2 regions of the Clostridium nitrophenolicum genome follow, and region 1 is predicted to be linked to the other one. Evidence: riboswitches for the same ligand, from Rfam matches in the RefSeq annotation. Region 1 holds a riboswitch; the other holds the start of a gene.
The links. A riboswitch is a leader RNA that binds a small molecule or an ion and turns the genes downstream of it on or off. The one in region 1 is predicted to bind cyclic di-GMP.
Positions count from the first base shown of each region.

Region 1 (8,295 bases):
AACAACATCTGGTACAAAATTAGCTTTCTTAGCTGGTTGGACATACTGGGTAGTTCACGTTCCTTACTTAGCTCAAAAGCCACAGGGAGTATTAATAGCTTTAGGATGGGCTGTTAATCAAAATGGGTCTATGGTTAAAAATATGAATCCAATGATCCTACAGTCAATGTGTTTAGTAATTTTCTTATTATTTTTATGGATATCATCAAAGGGTGTAAATTCAATAAAGAGAATTGGTACTATAGCAGGTACGTCAATGTTTGTTATGTCAATTCTTTACGTAATATTAGCTATAGCAGCACCAGCTATAACTACTGCTCATACATATAGCATTGATTTCAGCATGAAGGCATTAATGCCAGATTTTAACTTTGATTACTTAACAACTTTAGCAATATTGGTGTTCGCAGTTGGTGGATGTGAAAAGATATCACCATATGTAAACAATATGAAAAATCCTTCAAAGGACTTCCCTAAGGGAATGATAGCTCTTGCAGTAATGGTTGCTGTAACAGCATTACTTGGTTCCTTTGCAATGGGAATGATGTTTGATCCAAACAATATTCCAAAAGACTTAATGATGAATGGTGCATACTATTCATTCCAGAAATTAGGACAATACTATGGATTAGGAAACTTTTTCTTAATAATATATGCAATTGCAAACACACTAGCACAAATTTCAGCTTTAGCATTCTCAATAGATGCTCCAATAAAAGTTTTATTGGCTGACGTTGATAACAGATTCATACCAAAGTCATTAACTAAGATTAATGAAAATGGTACACCAGTTAACGGATATAAGTTAACTGCAATATTAGTTGGAACACTTATAATAGTGCCTGCACTTGGAATAGGTGATATGACATCATTATTTAACTGGCTATTAAGATTAAATGCGGTAGTTATGCCATTAAGATACTTATGGGTATTCTTTGCTTACATGGCATTAAAGAAAGCTGAAGAAGGTAAGTTCCAGGCAACTTATCAGTTCACTAAAAACAAGACATTTGGATTCCTAGCAGGATTATGGTGCTTTGGATTTACAGCCTTTGCTTGTATAATGGGTATGTTCCCTAAGGGAGTTAAAACTTACTCAAGTGAATGGTACTTCCAAATAACACTTAATGTATTAACTCCAATCGTATTATTAGGACTAGGATTAATACTACCGATGATAGCTAAAAAGACAAATAAAGAAGAAACTGAAAATACAGTAGCATAGAAATTAACTCCCTAGTTAAAGGCAAATAAAACCTTTAGCTAGAGAGTTTTTTAGTCTTATAATCATTCCGTTTTTGACTGAATTTAATGGAAAAATTTTAAAAAATAAAATTGACCACTAGAACTTGATACAAACAAAATGGCAAAAATTGTTGAAAATAAAAGTCGTATATGGTAAAATATTCATGGTTAATATTACTTATAATTTAATTATATGGAAACAATGAAGAGCTTTCTATAAATGGGCACCATGAAAGCTTTGAGTTAGTGGTGCAACCGGCCTGTATTTATTAAACAGATATTATAATGTTGTCTGTTTATAATTTAGGCCTTTTTTTATAATTATATATATTTGAGAGGGGGAGTATATGATGTGGTTAACTACATCATATAAAGTGTATGGGGAAATTAGGACTAAAAATACTAAAAAGAGTAGGATTAATATTTATTTTTTCAATGATCATATTGTTTGCAGCTAATTTATTTATATTTCGCCAGGTGTCTTTAAAGATACAAGAGGATGTAGCAAACTGTGCTAGTAAAGCAGTGAGTTCTGTTGATGGAGATAAGGTAGACAAGATTATTAAAAATAAATCTATGAACAGTAAAGAATATAAAGAAATAAAGGAATCTCTTATAATATATAAAAATGATGCAGATGTAAAATTTTTATATATTATGGGTAAAGGAGAAGATAACAGTGCCTACACTTTAGTGGATGCAAACGTAAAGAAAAGTGACAATCTTGGTGAAAAATACGGCCTTGAAAAAGAAATGTCTGAGGCATTTGATGGAAAAATAACTTCTTCAAAAAATCCTGTTGAAGATAAAGATGGTATACTTATGTCTGGATATGCACCTATTAAAAACTCTTCGGGTAAGATTATAGCTATTATGGGAGCGGATATAGATGTACACTTACATACATATACTAAAAAGATTATGTACATAAGTCTTATAGCTACAGCTTTTATTATGTCTATTTTGACTGCTTTAATGACTTTTAGCTTATCAAAGAAAATATCATCAAATGTAAGAAAGATCAAATACGGACTTGATAAAATGTCACAAGGGGACTTAACAACTTCTATAAACGTTAGGAGTGGAGATGAAATTGAGGATATAGCGACATATGTTGATAAAGTCAGGATGGATATTAAAAAAATTATTGAAGATATAGGGTTAAGCTCAAATAGGGTAAAACAGCAGACAGAAAATCTATCTGCTACATCAGAAGAACTAGCAGTTGCTTCTGAAACAGCTGCTGAATCTATTGATGACGGTGCACGAAATCTAAATGTACAGTCGGAACAAATGTCAACTATAAGTAATGCAATGGATAATTTTGGAGGGAAAATTAATCAAATTTCATCATTAGCTGAGAAGTTAAATTCTGAAGTTCAAATTATAAATAATAAGGCACAGGATAGCAATAAGGATTTATTAATTTTTGAACAATCAATTAAGAATGTAAATTTATCTTTTGGTGATGTAAGAGATAAAATAAAAGGCTTTAGTATGCACCTAAATGAAATCAGTAAAATAACTAATATCATAAATAGTATTGCAGAACAAACGAATTTACTTGCACTAAATGCGGCTATTGAGGCTGCAAGAGCTGGAGAAAGAGGAAGAGGCTTCTCAGTAGTTGCTGAAGAAATAAGAAAGTTAGCAGAACAATCAAAGAATTCATCACAGAACATAAATTCTTTAATTGGAGTTATTATAAATGAGGGAGAGTTGATTACTGAGACATCAGAAGATATGAATTATAAGCTTAATGATCAGATGGTAAAGCTTGATAAGTCTACAGATAGTCTTAAGACAGTTATAACCTATATAGAAGGGATTTTTCCTAAAATTAATGATATACACAATAATATAGTTGTTATTAATGAAGAAAAACAAAAGATAATTGAAGATACTAAAGCTGTATCTTCTGCATCGGGGAATATTTCATCTTCTGTAGAAGAAATATCATCCTCTACTCAGGAGATAAGTGGTTCCTCACAAGAAATAGCAAGTGCAGCTGAGCAGCTGACTGATATAACACAGGATATGATAAAACATATAGATAAATTTCAAATTTCTGAAGTGAAATAAAATGTAATATAGCTTTAACAAAGGTTATATTAAATGCAAAAACTAAAGCACAAGCAATAGATAGTTATATAGATGTGGAACTATCAATTTCAATAAAAATAATAGAGAATTTATTATATGAGCCTGTATTCTAAGTTAGATGCAGGCTCTTTGATGTATTCAAAATTACATTTAATGTGAAATTATGATTCCGCAATTTTTCATTCCTTATAGAATCCTTATAATTAGCTATTATGATTTAATTGTACAGGAGGTTGGTAAGAATGAAGGATTTAATTTTAGAAACAAAAAATCTTTGTAAAACATTTAAGAAACAAAAGGTGGTACAGGATATATCACTGTCGGTAAGGAGAAATTCAATCTATGGATTGCTTGGACCTAATGGAGCAGGAAAATCTACAACTTTAAAAATGATAACTGGAATGCTTCGTCCAAGCAGTGGAGAGATTTTATTTGAAAATAAGCCATGGAGCAGAAAGAGCTTAAGCAATATGGGAGCTTTAATTGAGTCAGCACCACTTTATGAGAATCTCACTGCAAGGGAGAATCTGAAGGTCCGTACCACAGTTTTAGGACTGCCTGATGATAGGATTGATGAAGTATTGCATATAGTTGACTTAGAAAACACAGGGAAAAAACAGGCTCACCAATTTTCTATGGGAATGAAGCAAAGGTTAGGTATTGCAATTGCTCTCATTAATCATCCAAAGCTGCTTATTCTAGATGAGCCTACTAATGGGCTAGATCCCTTTGGAATACAGGAACTTCGTGAATTAATTCGTTCTTTCCCAAAGCAGGGGATTACAGTGATTTTATCAAGCCACATTTTAAGTGAGGTAGAACAGATAGTTGATCAGATTGGAATTATCTCAGGAGGGATCTTAGGATATCAAGGAGACATAAAGCAGGGGCAGGATTTAGAACAATTATTTATGGAAGTTGCGGGAAAATATAGAAGGGAAGGGGAATAATATGTATTCTTATTTTAAATCAGAAGAGTTGAAAATGAAGCATACCTTTGCAAGAAAGCTTATTTTTCTGGCGCCAATTTTTACAATACTGCTTTCCCTGGTTTTAGCTCCTATGTATTTTCAAATAGACTGCTATAACTGGTGGTATACCATGATACTTCCGGGAAGTATATCTTTAGGATGCACGCTAGTTGCCGTTAAGGATAAGAAGATGAAAAACAGGGCAGTACTTTCCTTGCCAATTAATCTTAGAAAGGTATGGACATCGAAAGTGCTTGTATGCACGGCTATGCTTATTGGAGCTTCTATGATTCTTTTCTTGGGAAGTTCAGTTCTAGGAGGCATTCTTAACTTAGACAAAGTAGGAAGAATCCCAATCTTCAATGGATTGGTAGGAATTTTGCTTCTAGCGATTACATTCTTATGGCAGATTCCACTTTGTCTATTCCTTGGTAGTAAGATTGGAATGTTTCCAACCATATTGATTAATATTGCTGCTTATATGGTATTGGGGATATTAGCTGCTACAGAAAATATTTGGTGGATGATACCTTATGCAATTCCAGCTAGGCTCATGTGTCCCATTCTAAAGGTTCTTCCAAATGGACTTCCAGCTGTGGAAGGAAGTATGACATTTAAACCGGAGCTATTGTCTAACAGTGTGATTTTGCCTGGAGTCATAATTACAGTAATTCTATTTATTATCTTGACAATGGTAACTGCAAAATGGTATGAAGGACAGGAGGCAAAATAGATGAAGACATTTCTTAGATTAATAACAGCGGATTTTCAAAAAATCCGCCGTAGTCCACTGCATTGGATTCATATTGTGATTCCAATGCTAACGGTAATATTGTTTCTTTCATATTATTCCTTTTCCAGAGCAAGTAGCCCTGGAAAGGTAGGAGGATATATGGAGGTTTTAGCAATAGCATTTCCGCTCCTAATTGGTATTATCAGTGCTAATGCTGTTGAACAGGAAGCTCTGGCAGGACATTTTCAAGAGCTTTTAATGGCAAGATATAAATTAATGAGTTTTTTTAGCAAGGTATGTATGCTGCTTTTGTTGGCATTTGGTTCACTTCTTATAGCAGTAGGCGGGTTTGCTTTTGGATTTCAATTTTTGCTTCATCAGAATATATTTTCAACTAACTTTTATGGAAAGATGATTTTGATTTTGTTTTCCAGCCAGATTTTTCTGTATTTATTACATATTCTATGCAGTTTTCGCTTTGGATCAGGAGCTTCTATAGGTCTTGGAATTGCAGAAAGTTTGGTTGCCGCCCTTATGCTTACGGGCCTTGGGGATGGAATCTGGAGATGGATTCCCTGCAGCTGGGGTGCAAGGCTTTGTAACTATTACATGCTATGGAACACTAATAATAGCGGTATTAGTATCTTTATGAAAGAGTTTCAAAGTGGGGCATTGATTTGTTTTATCATGACAGTTCTTTTGTTTTTTATTAGCTCATTCTGGTTTTACTATTTTGAAGGAAGAAATAAAAATTGAAGTTAATAATTTGGCAAAAAATAAGTTATAATGAATAAAAGGACGTGATAAGATGGCGAATATATTAGCAATTGATGATGAACAAGGAATTCTGGAACTGATAAAAACAGCATTGTCAAGAGAAGGACATCAAATCACCACGGTAAGTAACTTTTCTACATTTCCTGTGGAGCAGTGTTCACATTATGATTTAATTCTACTGGATGTCATGATGCCTGACGTAGATGGATTTACCCTATGCCGAAATATCCGTGACCTAGTAGATTGTCCTATTCTGTTTTTAACGGCCAAAACCATGGAAGAGGACATTATTAAGGGACTTGGTATGGGCGGTGATGACTATATTACAAAACCCTTTGGACTGGGAGAGTTACGTTCAAGGGTGGCAGCCCATTTAAGAAGGGAGCAGAGAGAAAAACATCACAATTTCATTATATCTGGACTTAAGTTCAAGCTATCAGCAAAAGAGGTCTTTGTAGGAGAGGAGCTGATTCCTTTTACAAAGAGTGAATATGAAATTAGTGAATTCCTTGCTCTACATCATGGACAGGTATTTTCAAAAGAAAGAATATATGAGGCAGTGTTTGGTTTTGACAGAGAAAGTGACAGCTCAGCTATTGTGGAACATATAAAAAACATCAGGGCAAAGCTGGCAAAAGTAAATTGCTCGACCATTGAAACGGTTTGGGGGATTGGGTATAAATGGATTTGAAAGGGAAGAGAAGTCTTCGTAGCATATTTATCAAGTATATACTATATTTCATATTGGGAACAGTTCTGCTGCTATTTTTGGATATAATGACATTTTCACTTATGCTCAATAGCAAGATAGTGCTGCCTGCAAATTACTTTGAACAGAAGATTGAAAGCAGTCGTGATACTATCTTAAAAGCAGATATGGTAACAAAGGATATGATACCAGAGGGATGCAGCTATGGAGTCTATAATGAGTCAGGTAAGATGCTTTATGGCAATTTCAATAGTAAAGCATCACAAAATGCCTGGACTGCCATGGAGGGCAACCAAAAGAGCGCAGGGGGAAAAAACTATTATAAGGTATTTCATAGGGAGAATCAGATTTGCATTGTTGAATATCCTTTGATGGCACAGTTTAATCATCCATTATTAAGAAAATACTTTGTAAATCCAGAATTATTCATGGGCATTTTATTAATTTGCCTTTTTATAGGAGAAGTGTTATTGTTGTCCGCTAGATTTGGCAGATATTTTTATAAAGAAATGAAGATTCTAATGAAGGCAACAGAGCAGATAAAAAATCAGAATCTAGACTTTCAACCTGAGCATTCCGACATTCGTGAAATTGAAGAGGTTATTGGCTCTTTAAATCAAATGAAAAGCGCACTAAAGGATTCCCTAGAAAAACAATGGAATATGGAAAAATCAAGGAAGAATCAAATCGCTGCACTGGCACATGATATTAAAACCCCTTTGACCATTATTAAGGGAAATGCAGAATTAATTAAGGAAACATGTCAGGATGCAGAGCAGGTAAAATACAATGATTATATTCTAAAAAGTGCAGATGAAATTCAGCACTATTTAAAAATGTTGATGGATATGATAAAGTCAGAAGAGACATTGATTTTAAACCCAGTTAGAATAGAAACTAAAGTATTTTTTAAAAAGCTTGTAGATCAGGAAAAAGCCCTAGCTTCTGAAAAAAATCTTGAGCTTATAAATGAACAGGACAAAATACCGGAATTTTTTTATGGAGATGAGGAGCTTTTATATCGGGCTATCATGAACGTAATTACAAATGCAGTTGAATATTCTCCTAAAAAGGGAAGGCTGCTTTTTAAAGTTCAAGGAACTGAAAAAAGTCTGCAATTTTTGATTGCAGATAGTGGAAATGGATTTTCAAAAGAAGAATTAGAATCTGCAACAGAACAATTTTATCGAGGAGATAAGAGTAGAAATTCTAAAAATCATTATGGTATAGGATTGTCCATTACAAAATCATTTATAAAATTGCACCAGGGAGAAATAGAATTATCTAATTCTACAAAAATGGGTGGTGCACAGGTGGTATTAAAAATCCCATTAGACGCAAGAATATAATAGATAGAATTCAAAGGTGGAACATGAATCTAATATAGGGTTTCTAATCCGAAAGTTAACATATCCCGGCGTATAAGTTAACTTTCTAGTTAGTTTCCCTATATAATAATCTAAGAGGGAAAATTATGATAAATATAGATAATGAAAAAATATTAGATGTTCTTAAAAAACAAAAAGAGTACTTCTATGAAGGGGAAACAAAAAACATTGATTTCAGGATAAAGCAGCTTCAAAAACTTAAAAGAGCCATTAAAGATAATGAAAAACTTATAATGGAGGCATTATACAAAGATCTTCATAAGCCAGAGTTTGAAGCTTACGCCACTGAAATAGGCTATATATATGATAGTATAGGATACTTTATAAAAAACTTAAAAAAATGGGCAAAGGTAAGAAGAGTAAAGACGC
Region 1 is NZ_AP042469.1:2,007,683-2,015,977, forward strand. It holds gene ACZ5N4_RS09325 (amino acid permease) at 1-1,225, shown strand, start outside; cyclic di-GMP riboswitch class II at 1,432-1,514, shown strand; gene ACZ5N4_RS09330 (methyl-accepting chemotaxis protein) at 1,624-3,327, shown strand; gene ACZ5N4_RS09335 (lantibiotic protection ABC transporter ATP-binding protein) at 3,591-4,298, shown strand; gene ACZ5N4_RS09340 (lantibiotic immunity ABC transporter MutE/EpiE family permease subunit) at 4,300-5,052, shown strand; gene ACZ5N4_RS09345 (lantibiotic immunity ABC transporter MutG family permease subunit) at 5,053-5,808, shown strand; gene ACZ5N4_RS09350 (response regulator transcription factor) at 5,861-6,520, shown strand; gene ACZ5N4_RS09355 (HAMP domain-containing sensor histidine kinase) at 6,511-7,887, shown strand; gene ACZ5N4_RS09360 (aldehyde dehydrogenase) at 8,013-8,295, shown strand, end outside.

Region 2 (8,295 bases), 180 kb from region 1:
ATCAAATATCAAGAAACTCCGAAAAGATTATTCTTAAAAATATAGAAAAAAGTATAATAAACAAAAAATAACACTGCTATAGTTATAAGTGTCTGAGCTAGAAAATTGACTTTTCTGTTCTTAAACTTATAATTACAGCGGTGTTACTATCCTCTTTCTTTAACTTTTCTTTGCCATGGCATAAAAATATATTGAAGCATATACATAAATCCAAATAAAGTCATGCTTAATACTATTATTATAATTATAGCTGCAAATATTTTATCAAGAGCATAAGCATTTTTAGCTCTTACCATAAAGATACCAAGACCTTTGTCTCCTCCAAGCCACTCACCAATTACCGCCCCCATTATGCTGTATGTTGCCGCTATTCTAAGTCCCGAGAAAAAAGATCCTAAAGATCCTGGAAACTTAACAAAAATAAATTTTTGTATTCTAGAAGCTCCCATTATATCCATAAGACTCAACATATCGTTGTCTGCCGCTTCTAATCCATCAACTAAACTTATAACAATAGGGAAAAAACACACCATTACAACAACAATAACCTTTGGAAGCATGCCAAAACCAAACCATATTATAAATATTGGTGCCAGAGCTATTGTTGGTATAGTCTGAGAAATTACAAGTATAGGATAAATACAGCTTTTTACTATTTTTACACTGTCCATAATTATAGATAATATTATTGCAAAAATTACTGAAAGTAAAAAACCTAAAAGAGCTTCATATAAGGTAGCATAAATGTGAGGCTTTAAATCTGGCATAATTCTAAAAAGAGTATTTATTATGTCCTTAGGAGATGGAAGAATATACTTAGGTATTCCTCCTTTATCCACAACTAATTGCCATAATAAAATTAATATTAACTGAAAAATAACAGATATTATCCCATTAATTGACTTACTATAATTCTTCACTAATTACACATCCTAATCAATTAGATATATATTTTTGTAAAAATCATTGCTTTGATAACAATATTTAAAATACTACAAATTATAAGTTGCCTGTCTACAAATACATAAAACCCTTCTCCCAACCTGGAAAAGGGTCGAACGTAATAATCTCTACTGATTGTCATTATATCATTTTATAGATAATTATGTCAAAGCTAACTTAAGACCTTAAACTCTATATATCCTTTCCAACTAAGGTACTAAAATTATCTTCCATCTGTTTTTCCATTTCCTCAAAGGTCAGTTTTTTCATCTCACCTAGTGTTTTCATAATCCTTAAAACTAATTTGGGCATTCCTATATTACCGCTCAACCATTCTTCTGCTCCCGGCCCATCAGTTTCTACAAACATTTTATCTACAGGTACAATTGCTGCTATTTCCCTTATAATATCTGAATAAAAAAGCTCCGTACTTATTGTAAAATAGTATCCTCTATCTATCATTTTATATAACACATTCTTAGGACCAGAATACCAGTGAACTATTACTCTACTCATTGAATACTTATCCAAAAGCTTTAAAACCTCTTCCTCAGCACCTTTAGTATGGATATTTATAACCTTATTTAGCCGCTTAGCTTCACGTAAGAAAAATTCAAATACTTTTATTTGTGATTCAAAACTTGTTTTATCTTCCACCCAAAAAAAATCAAGGCCTATCTCTCCAATAATTGGAGTTTCTTCTATATAAGGAATGAGCGTCCATAAGTCTTTTTCACAACCTTTTGCTTTCCATGGGTGTATCCCAAAAGTAGGCACTATATAAGAACACATTTCAGATATTTTCTTACTTTTTATATAAGATTCCATATCCATGGAATTAGCTATACTCAATATTTTATTTTCATTTATTTCCTTTATAGCCATTTTTAAATCCTCTTTGCTATATTGATCTATATGAGTATGTACATCTATAAACATGCTATTTATATCCTCCTGTTATTTTCAGATTATAATGATATGCATAATTATATTATACATATCATTTAATAGATATATTGAGTTTTATGAAAATTATGGTATAATTAAAACGGTTATTAAATAGTAGCTTAAACAAAATAATAGTTAAACTTAATAAAGGCAAACTTATCTAAAGGTAAGGACGCAAAGCCATGAGTCTAAAGGATATTTTCCCATGATTGTCAGGTTGCTAGGTTATCGCTGTTTAAAAATGGCATTGCTTAGCATTGCTATTTTTTTGTTTTTGCAGCAAATTATTAGGAGGAGTTACTATGCATAAAAATGTACACATAATTGGAGTGGGAGCATATCATCCCAACAGACAGTTGGACAATCACTATTTCGTTGAACACTTTAAAAAATATCAACTTGAAGACCACGCTGCAGCACTTATGGGCAAGCTAGGAAGAGAAATTAGAACACTTGCTGACAAGAATGAAACTACTATTAGCATGGCAGTTCAAGCATCTAACCAGGCTTTAGCAAGCGCAGGATTATCTGCATCTGATATCGATATGATTATCTCAGTGTCTGATACACCTGAATATTTATCACCATGCTGCGCCCTTTTAATTAAAAATCAGCTTAAAGCAGAGAATGTTTCATCAGTTTTCGATGTTAACTGTAATTGTATAGGTATGATAACAGGTATAGATGTAGCAGCAAGATATCTTAAAACTGACAATAAATATAAGAAAGTATTAGTTGTTGGATCATTATTAATAAGTAAACTAGCTAGAGAAGATGACATGGTAGCCTTTGGTTGTTCTGCTGACGGCGCTGCTGCAATAATTCTTGAGAGAAAAGAGGAAGAGGAAGAAAGAGGTATTTTAGGTTCTAGAATGTTTACAGACGATTCTTACTATTGGTCTGTAACCATGCCCGGATGCGGAATGTCAAATATTCCTGATAGCAGTATAGATTCAGAAGATAAAAAAATGCTTTGGAAACCATTCGATTTTAGCTTTCTTTCAGAAAAATGGAGTGAAACAATTACAAAACTTTTACAGGACTACGGATACGGGCCTGATGACGTTAACCATTATTTTATGTCACAATTTTCACGGGTAGATCTTGAGCTAACTTTAGAGAAACTTGGCGCCGATATAAGTAAGGCAACCTTCATTGGAAATAAATATGGATATACTGGGTGTACAAGTCCTATTATGGCCTTAGATGACAGATTAAAATATAAAAAATTTTATAGAGATGATATAGTTGTATTCTGCTCTGTGGCTTCTGGATATAGTATAGGAACCTTACTGTATAAATGGTAGTAATTTCAAGGAGTTGAGTAATTATATGCAAACCAATTCAAACACTATAATTAAATATCAAGAGCAAACATTAAAATTTGTTATAGTTATCTATTCTATAAGTGCATTACTTGCAGGGTCAATGTTTCCTATAATGAAACTACTTGGCTTGTATAATGAAGTTAGTTGGCCTTATTTAATTGCATTATTTTTACTAGGTATTTTTGAACTAATTATTCTCAACGTTATGTATAAGCTAGCAGTTGCAGATAAAAAGCTAAACAATAAATTCTTCAATAATCTAAAAATCGTTATACTTGTGGCTTCCTATACAAACTACATATATATGGGTTTAATAATTCCATCCAAAGAGCTTTGGGTAACAGTATTTTATTTTATTTTACTCGGTTCCCTATTTTTGGATAATAAAATGAACATAATTTCTATTATATTAAGTATTGTCTCAGAAATTATATTGTTTACTATGAATCCTTATACATTACCAAATCAGTTCCTTTTAAGAGAATTGATACTTAGGATAATTTCTATATTCCTAGTTTCATTTGCTATTATAGCTTTTACATCTTTTTCATCTAAACTACTAAACTCTATTGAAAAAAGTGAAGAGGAACTTAAAAAGAATAATGAAAATATAAGTAATTTATTTAATAAAACCGCTGAATTTGCCAAATGTTTGTTAAGTTCAAGTGAAACATTAGCTGCTATAGCTACAGAAGAAAGTAAAGCTATGGAGGAAATATCAAACACTACTCAAACAATTTCTGAAGATGCAGATAAGCTGTTAAATAATTCTTCTGAAAATACTATAATACTTAATGACCTTTTGAATGCAAATGAATCTATTTCGGCTAAAGCCAAGGATACTGAAAGTAATTCTATAAACCTCATTCATTTATCTAATCAAAATGAAGAAGCGTTAAATGAAACTCTAAATATTATAAGTAGTATAAAAAGCAGTGTAGAAAATACATTTGATGCTACAAAGATATTAGAGGAAAAATCCCAACAAATTGATGAAATACTCCTTATAATAAGACAGATATCTGAACAAACTAATCTACTTGCATTAAATGCATCAATTGAAGCAGCAAGAGCTGGTGAACTTGGACGAGGTTTTGCAGTTGTTGCAGATGAAATCAGAACCCTTGCTGAAAATACAAGAGAATCACTAAACGATGTATCCTTAATTACTAATGAATTTAAGGAAAGAGTTACTGAGGTAGAGAATCTTATGACTGAGAACACTGAAAAAATAAGCACTGGAGATGCTATTATAAACAATGCTGTTGAGAACATAAGAGTTATGTTAACTGGATTAAAGGATTCTGGAATAAATATAAAAGAAATAAGTAAGTTGACCAATACTCTATTATCAGAAACTCAAAGTGTTGTTGTATTTAACGGTAATATTTGTGAAACTACAAAAGAAACTATAAACAATTTCAATTTAGTTAATAAATCTATAAGTCAAAATTTAGCTGTAAGCGAAGAATTGACTAGCAGTGCTGAAAGCTTAAAAAATATTGCTGTTGAAATGAACAAATTAATTTCCTAAAATAATAACTCTATGGACATCCATATTACCATTATAGTAAAATGTATTTTTCTTAATAACTAGAAGCATACATTATTTTAACAATAAAAAAGAATCTCCTGTAATTAGTTTTACCGAAAACCTAATTATAGGAGATTCTTTTTATATTTGAAACTATACCACATTTTAATTTACATAAATGTTATATCCAGGCTAGCTTGTTTCACTAACCAACTTGTCTACCTCATTATTGACTCTATTTGAAGCAGTGACCTGAAGTTCTGATAAAGAATTCAACTTATTTGACTCTTCTTTAATATTTTTTATTTCACCGGATAACTGGCTTAAAATTTTACTTATTTCTTCACTAAAGCCTCTTGTACTTTCAGCAAGCTTTTGAATTTCCGCTGCAACTACTGAAAATCCTTTTCCTTGCTCTCCGGCTCTTGCTGCTTGAATTGCCGCATTAAGCCCAAGTATTTTTGTGTGCTTAGTCATTTTTTCTACATACTTTATTATTTCGTCTGTTTTGGCAATATACTCATTTGAATTTTTAGTAGAAATCACTAAAGCGTCGCTCACATTATGAATACCTTTAACACTGCTTGATATATCTTTAAGTTCCTTTTGTATTACAGATGAAGTATCGTTAATTACTTCCATACTCTTATTAAGCTTTTCCAATGTTTCTATATCTTTTTTCACTAATGTTGTTATTAATAATGCAGCTTTAGAATTAAGTATAGTAGTCTTGTCACTAAATTTTTCAAATAAAATTCTTGAGACATTCTCATTCCCTGTAACCTCAAGAATTATATCAATATTGTCACAATTTATATCATCCATTGATTTTAAACATCTAATTCCTAGCTGCTTAGCTAATTTAATTCCTGGTGCATCCATATCTCTATCAACAACGGTTTTAATTCTTATATCACTAATATTACTTAAAGATTGAATAATGCTATAGCCCCCGTGTCCGGCTCCAACAATAACTATGTTCATAAGCTTCCACCTTTCAAACTATATATTTTAATCATAATTTCAGTAAACCTTTAGTACAACTTAATTTTATAGGAAATTTAAGGACAATTCAATATTATTAGCTAACTAATGATACAAAGAATGAAAAATAAGTATATATATGAAACTCCTTCTCCTATTGTCGAATGAGTAAGCGATCATCTCAAAATCATAGATTTTGGATGCCTGCTTAAACGTAAAAATAGTTGAAAGTAACTAGTTACTTTTCAACTATTTTATTTATAATATTCTCTTCTATAAGCTCACTTTTGCTAAAACCTTTTTTAAAATATCTTATCTGTTTATATTTAACACCAGCCATTTCGAAATCTAATACATCAATTCTGTCTCCATTATAGACGACTGGCTCCTTCTGATTTTTTAAGAACACATGTATTTCCAAAAGCTCCTCTCCTCTCTATACCTTAATAGATTTTTCTTTTTCATTAAATTTTCTAACTTTATTTTCGAACCAGGTTCCAATATATATTTTTAAAACGGCCATAATAGGAGAAGCTAATATCATTCCCCATATACCAAATAAACTTCCACCAACTGTTATTCCTAGTATAATTAAGAAAGGACTTAATCCTATCTTACCACCCACAAGTTTAGGTTCCAAATACAATGAATCAAACTGCTGAAGCAATATTAAAAATAGTAAAATCCAAAAGGCTCTCTTAGGGTCATAAAATAGATTTATTACAAAAGGTGGAATCATACCTATAAATGGTCCAAAATAAGGTATCATGTTTGTTATAGCCACTATTATAGATATAAGCAGTGCATATGGAGACTTGAATAAAATTAGTCCAACAAAACCTATAAGACCTATTATTAATGACTCTATAACTTTTGTACCTATATATAAACTTATTATATTATTTATGTTCTTAAAAAAATCTATTATATGACTTGAATATTTTTCTTTAAAAGTTATACATGTTATATTTTTAGCTATGCTTTTAAACTTCTCTTTATCAGCTAATATATATATGGATATTACTAATCCAAATAGTATATTTACTAAAGAACTAGTAAAGGATATGGTCTTTGACAAGACTATATTTAACCAATTAGATGTAAAAGAACCAAATTTTTGTACTAAGGTACCTGCATTACTCTTTATAAAGTCACTAGAATTAATCATCGTACTAGCTGTGTGACTATATATCCATTTATAAACTTCTGATGTAAAATCAGGTACACTTTGAATAATCTCCATCACACTACTAAATATTTTAGGAAGCAGCACCATGGAAAAAATCACTATCACTCCGATTATAAAAGCATATGTAATTAGTATGCTCTGTCCCCTTTTTAAGTTTAACTTTTTTTCTAAAAAGACCATTATAGGATTTAACATATACGCTATTATAAAAGCTAAAATAAATGGCGATAAAATTTTTGCTGCAGTGCCTATTATTGATAATATATTTTTATAATTTAAAATTAATTCAATACATATAAACGATATAACTATAGCAACTATTAAATCAAAATACTTAATTTTATCTTTATTAAGAAACAAAAGATATCCCTCCTTGAAATTACAAAAATAATATATTTAATAATATATCATTTTTATAATCTCTTTTCAATTATTATTGACAGCTTTAAAGGTTTTTAACAACCTTATAGAGTTACCAGGCCGAAAATTGACTTATACGCCGGTATATGTCAATTTTCTAGTTTGTTTCTCTATAATGTTATCTTGATATATTGGGTATTACGTGAAAAATATATCCACTACATAGACCTAATACTGCTATTAGCCCAAAATAAGTTAGAGCATATATTACCCTGGTAGTTTTTTTAACTTCATAGTATTTTTTATCTGGATTTTTATAATATTTATATAATTCAATAGCTCCTAGAATTAGAAACATTATTATTATAGGATTTAAAAACTTTATTGCAGCAACTAACATCAGTGGTATACCTATAATCCAAAGTGCTGGTGATATAGCTGCAACAATGCGTCCACCATCTAATGGACGAACAGGTATAAGGTTAAATAAGTTGAGTATAAAACCACTATATGCCAATGCTATAAATATGCTTTTCCCAGTTATATAATAAATGGCTAGACATATTAATGCTCCGATACTCCCAAGAATAGGACCTCCTATAGCCACAAATGCTTCAGTTGATGCATCTGATGGCATCTCTTTCATAGAAATAAATGCTCCTACAAAAGGTATAAATATTGGTGTAGCTACTGGTAATTTAGCTTTTTTAGCTGCAAAATAATGTCCCATTTCATGCATAAATAATAACAACACAAATCCCACACCAAACATCCATCCATGAATTGTAGCATAAACCCAAATCATAAGAAGCATGGAACCAAAAGTTGATATTATCTTACCTAGCTTAAGGAAAACAAATAGAAATTTAAACTTAACAAAGATTTTAGTTAAAAGTGCTCCGGTCAATCCTAATCCTACTAATTTACCCTTTTTGCTTTTCTCTTTTGGAAGCCTTTCTACTTCATCAAGATTTTCTACTATCTGAACGCCATCCTTCTCTTTTATTTGG
Region 2 is NZ_AP042469.1:1,823,770-1,832,064, reverse strand. It holds gene ACZ5N4_RS08565 (hypothetical protein) at 1-71, shown strand, start outside; gene ACZ5N4_RS08560 (ABC transporter permease) at 147-920, opposite strand; gene ACZ5N4_RS08555 (TatD family hydrolase) at 1,135-1,881, opposite strand; cyclic di-GMP riboswitch class I at 2,030-2,115, shown strand; gene ACZ5N4_RS08550 (ketoacyl-ACP synthase III) at 2,193-3,197, shown strand; gene ACZ5N4_RS08545 (methyl-accepting chemotaxis protein) at 3,223-4,752, shown strand; gene ACZ5N4_RS08540 (methyl-accepting chemotaxis protein) at 4,945-5,736, opposite strand; gene ACZ5N4_RS08535 (hypothetical protein) at 5,975-6,157, opposite strand; gene ACZ5N4_RS08530 (AI-2E family transporter) at 6,173-7,285, opposite strand; gene ACZ5N4_RS08525 (site-2 protease family protein) at 7,464-8,295, opposite strand, start outside.
Region 2: linked by a shared signal. The riboswitch ahead of ACZ5N4_RS08550 (ketoacyl-ACP synthase III) and the one ahead of ACZ5N4_RS09330 (methyl-accepting chemotaxis protein) in region 1 are both predicted to bind cyclic di-GMP.